Regions from separate parts of the Priestia sp. ST2 genome, predicted to be linked through region 1. Evidence: riboswitches for the same ligand, from Rfam matches in the RefSeq annotation. Region 1 holds a riboswitch; the other holds the start of a gene.
The links. A riboswitch is a leader RNA that binds a small molecule or an ion and turns the genes downstream of it on or off. The one in region 1 is predicted to bind cyclic di-AMP.
Positions count from the first base shown of each region.

Region 2: it holds a riboswitch for cyclic di-AMP, as region 1 does, so the genes downstream of both, AC0KUU_RS04035 (APC family permease) here and AC0KUU_RS04955 (potassium channel family protein) in region 1, are expected to answer to the same signal.

Region 1 is NZ_JBVVNT010000001.1:967,936-976,529, reverse strand. It holds gene AC0KUU_RS04975 (tetratricopeptide repeat protein) at 1-8, opposite strand, end outside; gene AC0KUU_RS04970 (YjcZ family sporulation protein) at 183-269, shown strand; gene AC0KUU_RS04965 (YjcZ family sporulation protein) at 457-537, opposite strand; gene AC0KUU_RS04960 (TrkH family potassium uptake protein) at 864-2,183, opposite strand; gene AC0KUU_RS04955 (potassium channel family protein) at 2,187-2,846, opposite strand; cyclic di-AMP (ydaO/yuaA leader) riboswitch at 2,971-3,115, opposite strand; gene AC0KUU_RS04950 (carboxymuconolactone decarboxylase family protein) at 3,231-3,689, opposite strand; gene AC0KUU_RS04945 (Lrp/AsnC family transcriptional regulator) at 3,810-4,265, shown strand; gene AC0KUU_RS04940 (peptidyl-prolyl cis-trans isomerase) at 4,540-5,442, opposite strand; gene AC0KUU_RS04935 (S1C family serine protease) at 5,439-6,713, opposite strand; gene AC0KUU_RS04930 (response regulator transcription factor) at 6,936-7,607, shown strand; gene AC0KUU_RS04925 (sensor histidine kinase) at 7,604-8,594, shown strand, end outside.
Region 2 is NZ_JBVVNT010000001.1:792,498-801,091, reverse strand. It holds gene lexA (transcriptional repressor LexA) at 1-431, shown strand, start outside; gene AC0KUU_RS04045 (magnesium transporter CorA family protein) at 644-2,089, shown strand; gene AC0KUU_RS04040 (cation diffusion facilitator family transporter) at 2,412-3,389, opposite strand; gene AC0KUU_RS04035 (APC family permease) at 3,499-5,325, opposite strand; cyclic di-AMP (ydaO/yuaA leader) riboswitch at 5,487-5,627, opposite strand; gene AC0KUU_RS04030 (N-acetylmuramoyl-L-alanine amidase) at 5,819-6,865, opposite strand; gene glnA (type I glutamate--ammonia ligase) at 7,595-8,594, opposite strand, start outside.

The DNA of each region.
Region 1 (8,594 bases):
ATTCCCACCACTTTGCCCTCCTTTTCCTCTTTATCATAAAGGATTTCTGCACAAATGAAAAAAGTAAGTGTTCTTCATTTTTCTCAAAAGATCGTTACCGTTAAAAAATAGGCAAATTTCTCAATCACTTAACCCAATTAGTACATAGGATATAGAGAATTTTATTAAAGGAGGTTACACATATGGGCGCAAAAGGCGGTTTTGGTTTTTCATTTATCGTTGTTTTATTTATTCTATTAGTAATCGTAGGATGTTCTTGCTACTACTAATTTTTAGAGGGGATGAACATCATTCATCCTCTTATTTCAAAAAAAACCATGCTTTCGCATGGCTACATACCGATTAGATGAATGAGTAGAGGAACTCATTGTTCGGCAATATTGAAGAAATTTTTGGTTTTTACTTCCGCCTAGTATGCCCTTTTTGACGGGGGCTATGCGCAAATAAAGTTAACGTTTAAAAGCGAAAGCCAGACGCACCTACAATAACAAGTAAAACAAATAACACAACGATTAACGCAAAATTTTGTTTCCCCACGTACCATCCCTCACTTTCTGTTATCTGCTTTTAGTGTATGCAACAGCTTGGCAAAATGTTTAGGACAGGGGTGCGGATTTTTTTAACGAGAAAAACCTTCAAATTTCGTCAAAAAAGTGAATCATATTTTTGTTTCTTTCGTTATATATAGTAAGAGATTTTTTTACTATAAAAAAGGGGGGCCTTTAATGCGCCGACATTCTAAATTGCCCATTGTTCTTGTCTTTGCCTTCTTTTTATTCATCGCAACTGTTTTGTGCGTAACCTCTTATATGTCTTGAACGTATAAATAATATAAAAAAATCGCCTCATCGAAGGCGATTTTTCTACCCCAGCATTATATCTTCGTTTGGGTAACGAACGGCTTCACGCTTTTGCTTAGATAATGAAAACGCAAGCGTTAATGGCCCCACTTTTCCTAAAAACATGATAAAGATAATAATCACGCGTCCAAAGTACGAAAGTTCAGGAGTTGCTCCCATTGATAAACCTACTGTTCCAAATGCAGAAACAACTTCAAACATAATTTTTACAAACGGCAGGTTTTCCGAAATATTTAACAGGAAAATGGCCCCAAATACAAACATAATTGAAATCATCGTGATGGCTAGTGCCTTAAACACGTGAAGAGGAAGAAGTCGTCTCTTTAATAGCACAATATCTTCCCGGCTTCGTAAAAATGCCCATACAGAAAAAATAATCACCACAAACGTCGTGAGTTTGATACCGCCTCCTGTTGAAGCACTTCCTGCACCAATAAACATTAACATAACCATTAAAAATATAGTGGAATCATGCAAACTTCCTATATCGATACTATTAAAACCTGCTGTACGTGTCGTTACAGCTTGAAAATAAGATGCCCACACTTTGTCTCCTAATGACAAACTTCCGAGCGTATGTGGATTGCTGTACTCCAAGAAAAAAATAAAAAGCATGGCAACCACGTTAATCGCAAACGTGCTGATGATCATAATTTTCGAATGCAGCGTTAGCTTTTTATAGGATTTTTTTACCCACATATCTGCAAGGACGGTAAACCCTAATCCACCGATAATGAACAAAAAAGAAATCGTTATGTTAATAATGGGATCTCCTACATACTGAACCAGGCTGTCAGATAATAGTCCGAACCCTGCGTTATTAAAAGCCGAAATCGAATGAAACAAGCTAAAGAACAGCCCCTTAGACCATCCGAACTCCGGAACCCAGCGTATCGCTAGAAAGATAAGTGCAACAAACTCAATTAAAAATGAAAAGATAAACAGTCTTTTAACTAGCAGGACAACTCCGCCGATGCTCGTTTGATTTAATGCCTGCTGAACGAGCATACGCTCTTTAAATCCAATTTTTTTACCTAGCATCATAAAAATCAACACGGCAAATGACATAATGCCAAGACCGCCTATTTGAATTAACAGCATAATAATCGTTTGACCAATGACGGTAAAACGCGTACCTGTATCTACGACAGCTAAGCCGGTTACTGTCATCGCGGAAGTAGACGTAAAAAGGGCGTCTACCCACCGGATGGGCTCAGTAGTAGAAACAGGCATCATCAATAGAAGAGCACCTATAATAATTCCTCCGCCAAAAATGGAGACAAGCAGCTGCGGAGGGGTGAGTTTAATGATTTGTTTTTTCATAAGTTAAACTCCTTCTTCTTCAAAACGGTTCAAATCGCGATTATGTCCGATAACAATTAGCATATCTCCTTGTTCAATTATTTCATGCGCGGTAGGCGAAATCACCATTTCCCCGTCTTTTCGCTGAAAGCCGATAATGTTGCAGCCGTACTTGGCACGAATGTTCAAATCAAACAGCGTTTTATTATGAAGTTTCTTAGAGGCCACAATTTCGACAATACTATAATCCTTTGACAGTTCAATGTAATCAATGATCTTTTCTGACACCACGTGATGAGCAATACGCTTAGCAATATCGCGCTCAGGATGAATGACTTTGTCCGCTCCTATTTTCTCCAGCACCTTTTGGTGATACATATTTACTGCTTTTACCCATACTTGCTTAACGCCCATATCTTTTAAAAGCATCGTTGCGAGCACGCTCGCTTCGATATCATCCCCAAACGAAATAAGAGCATGATCAACATTGCGAATACCTAGCCCCTTTAAGCTAGCTTCATCAATTGCATTCGCCTGCACAACATATGTAGCTGAGTTGCTAAATTTATTTACTACCTCCTGATTGCGGTCAATAGCGAGCACATCCACATCCAGATTAGCAAACTCTTCAACCAAACTGCCTCCAAAACGACCTAATCCCAATACAGCAAACTGTTTTTTCATAATGTATTTATTCCTTTCTTCAACTGCTGTGTGTTCTCTTAGCTTATACTTTTTCTAAAAAATTACATCTTTTTCTTAAAAAAAGCGCAAAAAAACACAGGAAGGCTCCTGTGTTTTTTCACACTCTTCCCCCTCAAAACGCTTGCGAAGTTAGCTGTCGGGTTCGGGTTTTAAGAGTAACCCTACCTTTTTAAGGATTCACCCCGGAGCACAATATGTGCGTAAATAATGGGTCCTCCGCTCCGTAATGGATTAAGCGATTTTTATTCAAATGTCTATGATCTATTTTTTAGAATAATCGATTCGATTCATGATACATTTCACTTCACGAAAGCTATCTTACTCCTGTGGATTTTGTCTGTCAAGATATTTTTAGGGAAGACCTCACTTGCCCTGCAAGCTGCAAAAATCGTATAAATCTAAACTGACAATCATTTTGTGAAATTGATCAAATAAATTAATAACAGCTAAAAGCTCTAACAGCTGCGTATCACTGTAAAATTTCTTTAATTGATTCATATCAGCATCCGTCAACTCCTTTGGACGCACCCGGTATACATCAATAAATCGAAACAGCAGGCGATCTTTTTCTTCCAGCTCTTTTTCTCTTAACACTTTTTGATTAAGCGTCTCATCGCCTACATATGACATGCTCATACACGTCTCACAGCCGTTAACACCTGCTAGATAAAGCCTTATTTTTTCCTTAGTCTCTTTTTCTACTATATCGCTGTTCCAAAGCGTGTCGTAAAGCTCATCATACAATCTTTTTACATGCGGAATTAAATTCAATGCTTTTTCAAAATTTGTTCCCTCTTCGTTTGCTAACAAAACTCTTGCCATTTTTCACTCACTCCTTTTTAATTATTATAGTAAGAAAAATGGAAATTTCAGATTACATATAAAACATCTTATCGACTATTACTAATCAAATGAAACGTTAATGAGAAAGAAGGTTTTCAATTGAAAATTGATGAAATTGATTTATCGATTTTGCAGGCGCTGCAGCAAAACAGCCGCCTTTCCTTACGAGAGCTAGGAAAACAAATTAATTTGTCTCCTCCTTCGGTGGCAGAGCGAGTAAGGCAGCTAGAGAGCTTTGGCGTTATAAAAGGGTATACGATTGATATTGATTATGAAAAGCTGCATTTGCCCGTGTCGTGTTTTATTGAAGTAACGATGAAAAACGGAGAGCACGAGCGTTTTAAACGATTTATTTCTCAGTATCCCTACGCTTTATTCTGTGAACGCATCGCCGGGCAAGCCTGCTTTATTACAAAGCTTCAGCTTCCTCACCTGCACATACTCGAACAATTTATTAACGAAATTACACCTTATGCCAAAACGATTTCACACATCGCCCTTTCTCACGTAGAGATGGCTCCTGCATTATTGAGTCATTTAAAAGATGAAAAGTGATTGAAACGTAACGAAAAAATCCGAACGAATCATCGTTCGGATCTTCTTTCCATTACACTACTTTTGTCCCAGCCTCTTTTATTCGTCCAACAGCATAAAAAATAACCCTCCAAAGCTGGAGGGTATAAATTTTCCGAATAATGAAAGTTTTACAACTTCATTTTATCAGGTGCCGACATTTCTGTCTACTTAAAAATGTAAAAGAGCTCTCTATTAATAGAAAGCTCTTTTACCTGCTTGTTTTTTGAAAACAATCAATCTATATAAAAGGAAACTACCTAAGGCTGAACGTCACGTGAAACCTTGGCAGTTGATCCTGGATATACCGGTTGATATGATTCAAAACAAGTTCTTTCATCATTTCTTCTTTAACTTCTGATTCCGTTTTTTTATCTTTTTGTTTTAAAATAAGAATATAATAAACTTTACCCATTTTAATGGGCTCACTACTCTCTCCGATGTGCTGTTTTTTTAAAACATCTATAAAAGAAGGAGATAGACTTGAAAGCTTTAGATTATCAGCATTCTCTATTTTGCTCACTGTCTGGAATTCAGCATATTTTTTTTGAACGTCCTGAAGCGATGTTCCCTTTTGCAGTTCAGCCGCAGCGGCAGCGGCATCATGTAAAGTGGAAAAAGCCAGCTGCGTAAAAGATACGCGCGTTAGATCGTTTTCAATACGTTTATAGTAAGCAGTTAGTTCATCAGACGTAATTTGTTTGCGGAAATATTCTTCTAATTTAAACTGATTCGTTAGCTGGTTGGTTACATCACTGGAACGAATATTTAACACTTCATAACCTTGTTTTCTTGTATCCTCGTCATATGAGCGTTTAATTTGCTTCCACATATCCTCAACTTGTTTTTGTACTTTATCGCTTGTCTTTAGATGGGAAATTAAGATTTTTTGCATAACAAGCTGCCGCAATAACTCTTTGCGGTAGCTTGTATCATTTAGAGGAGCATCTGGATTTAAGAACCCTTCAACGGCTAAAAAACGGTTGAATTCAGCTCCTGTCACCTTGCCTCCCTCATACGCTGCCAGTTCTTTGGTAGAAGATAGCTGACTAATTTCTACAGAAGGAAACATCGTGTTTGAATGCTTCCCTCCGCAGCCGGTTAAAAATCCGAACGCTGTTAATACTGCTAGCAGCAGCTTTAACGGTGTTGAACTCATCCATTGTTATCCTGCTGTTCTGAAAGCTTCAGAGAAATAGTTTGTTTTTTTCCATTTCGATACACGTCTAATTTTACCGTGTCTCCTACTTTACGTTTTGTGTATAGATATTGACGTAAATCACTGGATGTTTTGACTTCGTTTCCATCGATGGCAACAATCACGTCTTTTGATTGTAAACCTGCATCAGAAGCAGAAGAGAATGGTTCAACCGTCGTTACGACAACTCCTTCAGACGTATCGCTTGTTAGGCCTAGCTGGTTTTGTTTTGTTGCAGCTGAAAGCTGACCTACATCTTGAAGACCTACCCCCATATATGGACGCGTTATTTTCCCATTTTTCATCAGCTGTTCAATCGTCGGCTGCACTTCATCACTTGGAAGAGCAAAGCCGATGCCTTCTACATTGTCTTCTGAAATTTTCATACTGTTGATGCCGACTACTTCACCGGAAGAATTGATAAGTGCACCGCCGCTGTTTCCTGGATTAATCGCCGCATCCGTTTGAATTGCATCTACGTTCCAATTTTCTGAAATAGGGACAGAGCGTTTTGCTGCGCTCACGATACCTTGTGTGACCGTACGAGAAAACTGTTCACCAAGAGGATTGCCGATTGCAAGCACCGTTTCACCCGCTACTAAATCCGATGATTTCCCGAACTTCGCCACTTGTTCAACATTTTTGTCAGACATCTCAAGCACCGCTAAATCCGTTAGCGCATCAGCTCCGACAATCTTAGCTTTTTCTTTTTGTCCGTTTGAAAGTGACACTTCTACTTCGCTTGCGCCGTCAATAACGTGGTTATTGGTCACAACGTATGCTTTTCCATTTTCTTTTTTGAAAATAACACCGGAACCCGTTCCTGCTTCTTGGGTTTGGGTATCTCCAGAAAATGGATTTGTTTGCTGTTGAATATTGTTCACGCCTACAACAGCAGCTGATACTTTATTTACAACTGAAACAAGATCTGACTGATTCACGGTTGTGCTTACTGTTCGAGGCGTTGTGCTCGTTGTTGTTGCCGTTTGAGTCTGCGTTGTTTGATTCGCTGTTTGCGTATCAGCTGAATCCATTAACCCCAGCTGCGGAGCACCGTATAGCACAATTCCTCCTCCAAGTACTGCTCCGGCGATAGAAGATGCAATCACTGGAAATAAGCGTCTTCTTGGAGGCTGTGATGATGACGCAGGCTGATACTGATCGTATCGCTGCTGGCGGTTTTCATATTCTTCTTTTCGTTCTTGCTCTCTTTCATAATCACGTGGATCCATGAAAAACACTCCTTTTAACGTAGCAAATTTTATGTTATCTATACTATAAAATAAAAGTTTGGGATAAGTATCAAAACAATGTGTGAAATTGTGAAAAATTTCTTTATAACAGCAAACACGTAGTATAATAGCGGGTACATAGACCTTTAAAGAAACGCGCACATATGGCGTAATATGCTTTATTTACCTTAATTTTCATATATTCAGAGGAAGGTGTCAAATTTGAGCTTTACACTATATTTAGTAGAGGATGAACAAAATTTAAACGAAGTTTTAACCCTTTACCTTCAAAAAGAAGGCTGGGACGTTCGCTCATTTTTTAACGGCACGGACGCCAAAGAAATGATTGCAACTCCTCCGCATCTGTGGATTTTAGATATTATGCTGCCTGACATTGACGGGTATCAGCTCATTCGCGAAATCAAGCAGCAAACGCCCCAAGTGCCTGTTATTTTCATTTCAGCCCGCGATGCCGATATTGACCGGGTTCTTGGGCTTGAGATGGGCAGCGACGACTATTTATCAAAGCCTTTTTTGCCTCGTGAACTAGTTATTCGAGCAAACAAACTGCTAGACCGCGTATATGGTTCCAATCAAAAGAAAACCGATACCATTACGCTGACTCCTTATGAAATCGATTTACATACCCGTACAGTCAGTGAAGATGGAAAGCCGATTGATTTAACGTCTAAAGAATTTGATTTTCTTGTCACTATCTCAAAAGACCTTGGACAGGCTTTTTCACGGGAGCAGCTGCTGAATCTCATTTGGGGAGAAGATTATTTTGGCACAGACCGAGTGGTGGATGATTTAGTAAGACGCGTGCGTAAAAAAATGCCGCAAGCACGAATTGAAACGATTTATGGATATGGATACCGGATGATGAAAGCATGAAAAACAAGTCGCTTGCATTTCAAATTTGGCTCGTCATCTCCGGTATTTTACTGCTTATTTCAATTTTGCTCGCTATTTTATTCCCAACGACGCTCAGGCAGTTCTTCACGAATGAAATTTATACCACTATTGAAAATGAACAGCATATTTTAAAAGAATACGGACTGCCAAGCCGCTCAGGTGAATACTACTTTAGCAACGAAGACAGTGAACCAACACTTGGAAATCGAACCGTGGATCATATTTTATTACCTGAACATGCGGATATCTCGTATTTTTCATCACGGGTGTTGCCTCAAGACTTTTTGAGAAAAGCACAGGAAGATGCAATCAGTCAGCGAAAAATCGTCGCTCGCTATGAAAAAGATCTTGGCAACCGGACGCTTTTTTATGTAATTCGAAAAGTAAGCGTAAACGGACAGCCTGCTTTTTTGCTTTCATTTTCGTGGGATACGTATCGCAACGCGCTCACTTCTACTCTGTTTAAACAGCTGCTTCTTGTAATTTCAATTGTATTTCTATTCAGCTGGCTTCCATCTATTTGGCTATCAAGATATTTAAGCAAGCCGCTTGTATCACTTGAAAAAGATGTAAAAAAAATTGCCGAACAAAATTGGCATGAGCCCGTTACAGTCAACCGTTCCGATGAAATTGGCAAGCTAGGCGCCTCCATCGAGCAAATGCGCAAAAGGCTCGTATCTAAAGATGAAGCACAGCAAACGCTGCTTCAAAATATTTCACACGATTTAAAAACACCGGTTATGGTGATTCAAAGCTACGCTCAGTCGATTCAAGACGGCATTTATCCAAAAGGTGATTTATCTCAAACGGTAAAAGTTATTGAAGATGAATCCAAAAATCTTGAGAAAAAAATCCGCGATTTGCTTTACTTAACCAAACTTGACTATATGTCCACTCATCAGCTTGCACAAGATGACTTTGATTTTACTGCACTTCTTCATGAAGTAGTGGATCGCTTGCGGTGGA
Region 2 (8,594 bases), 180 kb from region 1:
GAGCAATCGAAGTTCTTCAACTAGACGAAGTAAACATCCCTAAAAGCAATGTCATTAATGTTCCTGTTATCGGTAAAGTAACAGCGGGTCTGCCTATAACAGCTGTTGAAAATGTGGAAGAATATTTCCCTCTTCCAGATAAATTCGTTTCTCCAGATGATCATGTATTTATGCTTGAAATTATGGGAGAAAGTATGATTGAAGCAGGTATTCTAGATGGCGATATGGTAATCGTACGTCAGCAGCAAACAGCTAATAATGGAGATATTGTGGTCGCTATGACCGAAGACAACGAAGCAACGGTAAAACGTTTCTTTAAAGAAGAAAATTTCGTTCGTTTACAGCCTGAAAATTCAACGATGGCGCCTATTATTCTTCGCCACGTAACGATTTTAGGAAAAGTAACTGGTGTATATCGCACGATTCACTAATCAGACACTGTATGTAAAACCAACTAATGATGATGTTAGTTGGTTTTTTTTACGTTTGTTTTCTAAAAAAATTGGCATATTATAAATGATACGTTGAATCATTGCAGGCGGGTAGAACGGTTTTTATAAAGCTTGTTTTACCTTTTACTTTCTACCTGCATTTCCTCGACTCTTACAAGGAAATACAACCGACCATAAGAAGGATGTAGTTTATGACCAATACACCAAGGAAAACAGAACCATTTCAAACCATTGTACCTGCCAAAGCAATGAACATGTTTCTTTTTCCTTTTTCCTTTGACCGAAAAAATAAAGAGCAGCTTGTTCATGCGCTGAAAGCAAATTTGTTCGAGTTTTTCTCCATTCAAAACAAACATTTAGAAAAAGAATACTACGGAGAACAATATTACGTATCTCATGATAGCCTGGATCAATATTTTCTTCCTTACATTGAATGCATTCTATTCCCTGACTCGTGCGAAAAAGAAGGGTTGCTTCGATTTTCAAAAAAAATAGACCATGCCATTACGTTACACACTTCCTCCACCACCGTGTCTAGCAACGTGCTGTCTGTGGATGTTTTTTTATGTCCTTTTGAAATTGGCGTCATGACCATTCGCACTGAGATGAGCCATAATCATTACACCTATGATGATATTTTAGAGTTCATGAATCATTTTCGTGTATTAGAACCGAAGCTTGCTGAAGAGCATGGATCCACCATTACCTATGAACACCACCGCTATAGCAAAGTACAAGATTATATTTTTTCACAGCTCGCGCCATTTTTGAACGAACACATCAAGAAAGAAGCCACACGTGAACAGCATGTGGGGAGCCTTCCTTATTTTATCGATGAACGGATGTTTGTGTTAAGTTATGTAACGGTAAATCAAGAGCAAGAGATTAATTCCACAACTTTATTTCGTACTGGACAGCTAAATAGCTATATGCCTGACGGGAAAGCGTTTATTTCTGCACACAATCATGAGTATATTAAAACGTATAATACTAAACACGTGTATTCCAGATGGGCTCCTGAAACCTATTACGTCATAACAGACCATGTGTTTTCATGTATTTCTAAATCGACAGACTCTAAAACGGATCAGCTTTTGATGAATCATCTATTTGGCCAGCATTACTATAATTTATTTTTACATTTTTTCTATAAAATCGTGTTGCTAAAACTATCTTATGAGTATTCTCAGCTCACGTTTCATAAAAATTCAGAGGGCATTGAACGACTAATCCGCTCTATTACCGTGTTCTCAGGTAAATATTTATTTTTAGAAATTAGCTCTCGCACAGAAGGTCAAGAGTTTTCTGAGCTCTTTAAAAAAATCTTCCATATCAATTCTCTTTATCAAGAAGTCAAAGAAACTCTTGGTACTTTGTACCAAAACCAAGAGAAAATCGCAGCTAAGCGTCACAATTACTTATTATTAATTTTAACGATTTACACGGTTCTTTCCGGTATTTACGGAATGAATTTAGTTATTAGCAAACTAAAGGGAAACATCAATTGGGATAGTATGAAGCAGTTTTCTATCTTTGAATATATCGCTTTAATAGTAGCTCTATCAGGAATTCTGATCAGCATTAGTCTCGGAGTGAGTTCCCTATGGAATTTATTAAAAGATCGGTTTAAAACATAAAAGCTGTTCGCATCAGAAAACACATGATAAAAAAGAAGAGATTGAGACATAACTAAATCAAGCGAATCTATAGGGGAACAAATGGAATAAATAAGCTAGTAGGGATTGCTTGTTACACCGCTGTTGACTTCCGTGCAAGACTTCGCTTTCCGCGGGCAGTGAGTCTTGCCCTCCAATCAACCTCTAAAAGCAACTAAAAACACGAAACCTACGTTCACCATACCAATGAAAAAATCCGAACGAATTGGATTCTCCGTCAAGAACCTCGATTCATCGTTCGGATCTTCTTCAATTAAAATAATTTTGTCCTAACCTCTTCTTTTTATTCTTTTTGAAGCTGTAAATCACTTGGCGCCCAGTCCGGAATTCCATCATCTTCATCAAATTCAATAATGACATCCGTTACTCCTTTTTCCTGTAAAATACGATTTTCCAGACGATCTTTAATATCATCAGCTTCTGCCACTGTTAAAGAAGGATCAATTTCTACTTTTAATTCAACGTGAAGCTCTTCTCCTTCTTTCATCACCATTAACGTTTGAATATCACGCACTTGTACATCTTGCATGACAATCGCGCCAATTTTTATTTCCATTTCTTTATCTGCTTCACCTAGCGCTCCAGCAGCATTATCTAAAAATACTCGTCCTACTACAAAAAACATCATAAGCCCAATCAAAATAGAAGCAATTCCTTCAGCTTGGTGAAAAGGTGTAAACCGTGAAATGAAAACGGCTATTAACGCCAATACGCCTCCTCCAGTAGCTACCAGATCTTCCATAAAGACCAGCTTGGTTGCCGGCTTTGCTTTCTTTAAATGAACAAAGCTTTGCGTAAAAACATTGACCTCTGCGGTATCCATTCCGACATCGTGCAAAATTTCTTTCATCGCCTTAAATAGGACAAACATCTCAAGTAACACCGAGATGCCAAGTACTGCAATATTTAAAATAAAGCCTGAAGACTTCGTGGGATGAAGAATGTGGTGATATCCTTCTTTAATCGTTTCAAACGCCATAATCCCTACTACAAGAACCGCTCCTAATAGAACGAGATTAACCAATCGGCCGAAACCATTTGGAAATCTTTTGGTCGGGGCTTTTTTACTTAATGCCGAACCTATAAAGACAAAAAACTGATTAGCTGCATCTCCTAAGCTGTGCATCGTTTCAGCAAACATTGCTACATTCCCTGTTAAAGCGAAAGCAATTCCTTTAATGATAGAGATAATGGTATTAACTACAGCGGCCATGATGGCCGATTTATTTCCCTTTCGCAACAATTTAATTAATTCACTCATACAATCCCTCCGTTTGCGCCTTTGATGAGATTCGATTACGGTTAGTGTATGTGAATTTAAAAATTAAAAACCTCCAACATACAAGTTGGAGGTTTTTAGTCATGTTTCATTATTTTTTAAAACGGTACGGTACAGTTGTAACAATTACATTTTTACGGTAAAGCAAATGTGCTTTTAACAGCAGACTGGACTGATTGTGAAGGATATTTTGCCAGCTTTTTTTCGTAATGAATTGCGGAATAACGACCGTAATAGCCATATTATTTTCCCGGGCTTTTTCCTCAGCCATATCGATGAATCGAAACAGCGGCCGCACTAAGCTGCGGTATTGAGAATGAAACGTAACAATACGAATATCAGGCTGCCACTTCTCCCACTTCTCTTCCATTCTCTTTTCGCTTTCTCGATCAAAGGCTACATGTACTGCAATAACGGTATCGCCAATCGTTCTTGCATAATTTAATGAATTTTCTACTACCTTTGTCATTCCTGCTACAGGAACAATGACCACACTTCCTTCAAGCTTTCCAATCTTTTCTCCTTGCTTAATGCGAAGCTGCTCTCCTACCGCTTCATAATGCGTATGAATGCGATGAAAAATATAGACAATAACCGGTAAGAAAATGAGCACGGACCATACTTGTGAAAACTTCGTTGTAAACAAAATAATTAGCACAGTTAAGGTAATGAGGGCACCAATTAAGTTAATGGTTAGCTTCCCTTGCCAGCCGGCCGGCTTTTCTCTAAGCCATTTGACAATCATGCCTGTTTGAGAAAGCGTAAATGGAATAAACACCCCGACTGCATAAAGAGGAATTAATTGTTCAGTCGCTCCTTTAAAAGCTACAATTAAGACAATAGAAGCAATCCCAAGGGTCACAATTCCATTTGAATAGCCTAGTCGATCGCCACGAATTTGAAACATTCTTGGCATGTATTTATCAGACGATAAGTTGACAGCTAGCAAAGGGAAAGCTGAAAAGCCCGTATTCGCCGCTAGCACTAGAATTAGAGCTGTTGTGCCTTGAATAAAATAATAAAATCCATTTCGTCCAAACACACTCGATGCAATTTGTGATACAACCGTTTCATCTGCTTTTGGAGAAATGCCAAGCCAATAAGCTAAAAACGTGATGCCAGAAAATAAAACGGCTAAAATACCGCCCATCAGCATTAATGTATGAACAGCATTTTTTGCACCTGGCTCTTTAAAGTTAGGCACTGCATTTGAAATAGCTTCTACACCTGTTAATGCTGAACAGCCTGACGAAAAAGCTTTTAATAATAAAAACAAACTAATACCTGGCACTACTGTACCGAGAGAGGGATGAAGCTCAGGTGAAACTTGACCTGTCGCTATTTTAAACAAGCCTACCGCTATTAACAAAATAAGAGCAATAACAAATAAATAAACCGGATAAGCTAATACGGAAGCGGATTCTGTTACACCACGTAAATTTAAGACGGTAATAAAAATCACCAGCAAACACGCAATTACTACATTGTAATGATGCAGCGTTGGAAAAGCCGAAGTTAAAGCATCGGTTCCTGCTGAAACGCTCACAGCAACTGTTAAAATATAATCCACCAACAGTGATCCTCCAGCGATAAGTCCAGGATTTTCTCCTAAATTGGTTTTCGAAACAATATAAGCTCCTCCGCCTTGCGGATACGCATAAATAATTTGGCGATATGAAAGAATTAAAGCCGTGAGCAGAACCAATACCCCAAGCGCAATTGGAATCGAATACCAATAGGCAAGAACGCCGACTGTTGCAAGTACAATCAAAATTTGTTCTGTTCCATAAGCCACTGAAGATAAGGCATCTGATGATAAAATAGCCAGTGCTTTAAGCTTACTAAGCTTTTGATCGCCTAACTCTTTTGTTTTAAGCGGCTTTCCAATCAATAATCGTTTGAGAACTGAATAGTTCACGTAATTTCCCTCCGATGATTGCTTAGCTACTATTTACTGTCGTTGCTAAGCTCCGTTACAAGTTCACGAATAAGTGATATTATCCCTTAAAAATACCTTTTTATGTTAAAAAAGCGCACAAAAAAAACACTAAGGGTTCTCAGCGTTTTTACACAGCTTAAACCTCCTCTCCAAAACGCTTATGGGGTTAGCTGTCGGATTCGGGCTATGAGAGTAGCCCTACCTTTAAAAAAGGATTCACCCCAAGTGACAATGCACAAATTTGGGTCCCCCACTTCTGACGAATTAAGCGATAACAGGTCAATATAATTTTCGGTTAAATGGTATGATCGATAACATGTTTCTTTCATAACTATCCTTTGTTCTTAGATAATATACTCCCGTACAAATGGTTTGTAAAGCATTATTTTACGCAAACCATAAAATAGTGCTTAAGGCGCTTTTAACAGAAAAACAAAAGGTCTTCTGCCCGCTTACAGAAGACCTTTTTGCTTTAACTTTTTGCTTTTAAAACGGCTGCTAGCTTGTTTTTCGTTTGAGGACCATAAATACCATCCACATCATAAGGAAGATACACAAGCTGAAAACGTCTGACTGCATCTTTCGTTTGAACTCCATATATTCCGTCTACTGAACCTACTTTAAAATTCACCGCGTTTAATGCTTTTTGAAGCTGCTTCACGGCTTCTCCAGAATCACCTTGTTTTAAAATTCCATTTGGAAGTGGATATTGTTCCGAAGGTGGAGTTGGTGACGGTGTTGGAGATGGGTTTGGTGAAGTCCCTGAAGGAATAACAATTGTTTTTCCAACCTGTAGTGTTAAAGGATCAGAAAGCCCTGTATTCGCTTCTTGAAGCGCTTGTACTGTTATGTTGTACTTCTGTGCAATACTGTAAAGCGTATCTCCTTGCTTGATCGTATACGTTTTTGTACCTGGTTCAGAAGGTGATGGATTCGGAGTTGGTGTTGGATTGGGGTTTGGAACTGCACGACGAGGTAAATTCAAATAGACGGCAATTCCTTTTGCATACGATTCACCCATGCTTTTTAAAAAAGCTTCGTTTTGGAGAAGTGCTGCATCGGTGCGGTTATCAATAAAGGCTATTTCAGTTAGTACTGCGGGCATATTTGTTAAGCGAAGCACCGCATAATTGGCTGATTTTCGACCGCGATTCGGATGATTATACGACAGCAGCGTTGGCTGTACTTGGCCGTGGACAATTGATTGAAACGTTTTACTGGCATTGCTAGCGCTTCTATAAACATAATCTTCATATCCTGTTCCTCCACCGGCATTTACGTGAATAGACATAAATACATCTGCTCCCCACGAATTAGCTTGAGAAGCGCGCTGAGATAACGATAAAAAAGTATCTGTGGTACGAGTGGTTTTAATCGTAAAGTCACTGTAGGTGCTATTTAAATAGCTTATTAAATATTGTTGAATTTTTAAAACTAAGTTTTTTTCATACAGTCCGTTCGCTCCAACTGCTCCTGCATCTGCCCCACCATGTCCTGCATCTAGATAGATTTTTTTCATATTACTTGTCCCTCCTTATTGTTAACATATGTATAGGGGCAAAAAGTGCTACGTATACTAGCCTACTAAGTAGAAATTTACTAAAAAAAGAACCGCTACTCAAAGGCAGCGGTTTATTCTGCGTTGTAGACAGAATATTAAATAGGGATAGCTCTCAAGGAGTGACAGCTATATGCAGAGTGTTGATTCGTTGATTAAATGATAATAATTATCATTTTCATTTGAAGTATACACTAAAAGGAAAGTTTTGTCTATTCTATTATGAGAACGGGCCTATTTAAAAAGCAGAACGCCTATAACAATGAGAATAATCCAAATTGGAATGCTGATTAATATGCCTATTACTAAACCTTTAAAAAAATTTCCTTCTTGCATTTTCATTCCATTCCTCTCCAACAGTATTTTCTAATGATACTACGACTGGCTGAAAATTCTTTGAAGTTATACTGAAGTGCAGAGTGAACACATAAACAATCTCTCTATCTGTTATACAATACTTTTACATATAGATTCAATGAGACAAAAAGCTTATCCTTTTTAATTCTTATAACCAAATTCTTTCCTGTATCTAACAAAACCATAAAAAAGCCTCCTGTAAATTGTACGACAGGCAGCTATACTTGTTTTATGAACAGCTTAGTTCGATATTTAATATGCGCAATGTTATTCATTTTGAAAAACAAAAAAAGTCCGAGAGAACGTATAAACGATCTCTCGGACTTTTAGGAATTAATATTGGCTCATGTATTGGTCACGTTCCCAAGGATGAACTTGTGTACGGAACATATCCCATTCGATTTCTTTCGCTTCAACGAAGTGCTCTGCTAAGTGTTCACCTAATGCAGAAACCATAACTTCGTTTGATTGGAAGCTATCTAAAGCTTGAGCTAATGTTGCAGGTAAATCTACGATACCTTCTTCAATACGCTCTTCTTTTGTCATTACATAGATATTACGATCGATAGGTTTTGGAGCTTCAAGGTTGTTCTTGATTCCATCTAAACCAGCTTTTAATAGAACAGCCATTGCTAAATATGGGTTAGCAGCTGGGTCTACGCTACGTACCTCAACACGAGTTCCTACGCCGCGAGAAGCTGGGATACGGATTAATGGGCTACGGTTGCGAGCAGACCATGCAACGTAACAAGGAGCCTCATATCCAGGCACTAGACGCTTATAAGAGTTTACAGTAGGATTTGTTACTGCTGTAAAGCTGTGTGCGTGCTTGATGATACCTGCGATAAATTGACGAGCAGTATCACTTAGCTCTAGATTACCGTTTTCATCATAAAATGCGTTTTGACCATCTTTAAATAATGAAACGTTACAGTGCATACCTGAACCATTCACACCAAATAATGGTTTTGGCATAAATGTAGCATGTAAGCCATGTTTACGTGCAATTGTTTTTACAACAAGTTTGAACGTTTGGATATCATCACAAGCTTTTAATGCAGCAGCATATTTGAAGTCAATCTCGTGTTGTCCAGGAGCTACCTCATGGTGAGATGCTTCAATTTCAAAGCCCATTTCTTCAAGCTCTAATACGATGTCACGACGGCAGTTTTCACCAAGGTCAGTTGGCGCTAAGTCGAAGTAGCCACCTTTATCATTTAATTCTAATGTAGGTTCGCCTTTTTCGTCTAATTTGAATAAGAAGAACTCTGGCTCAGGTCCAAGGTTAAAATCAGTAAATCCTAACTCTTCCATTTCTTTTAACACACGTTTT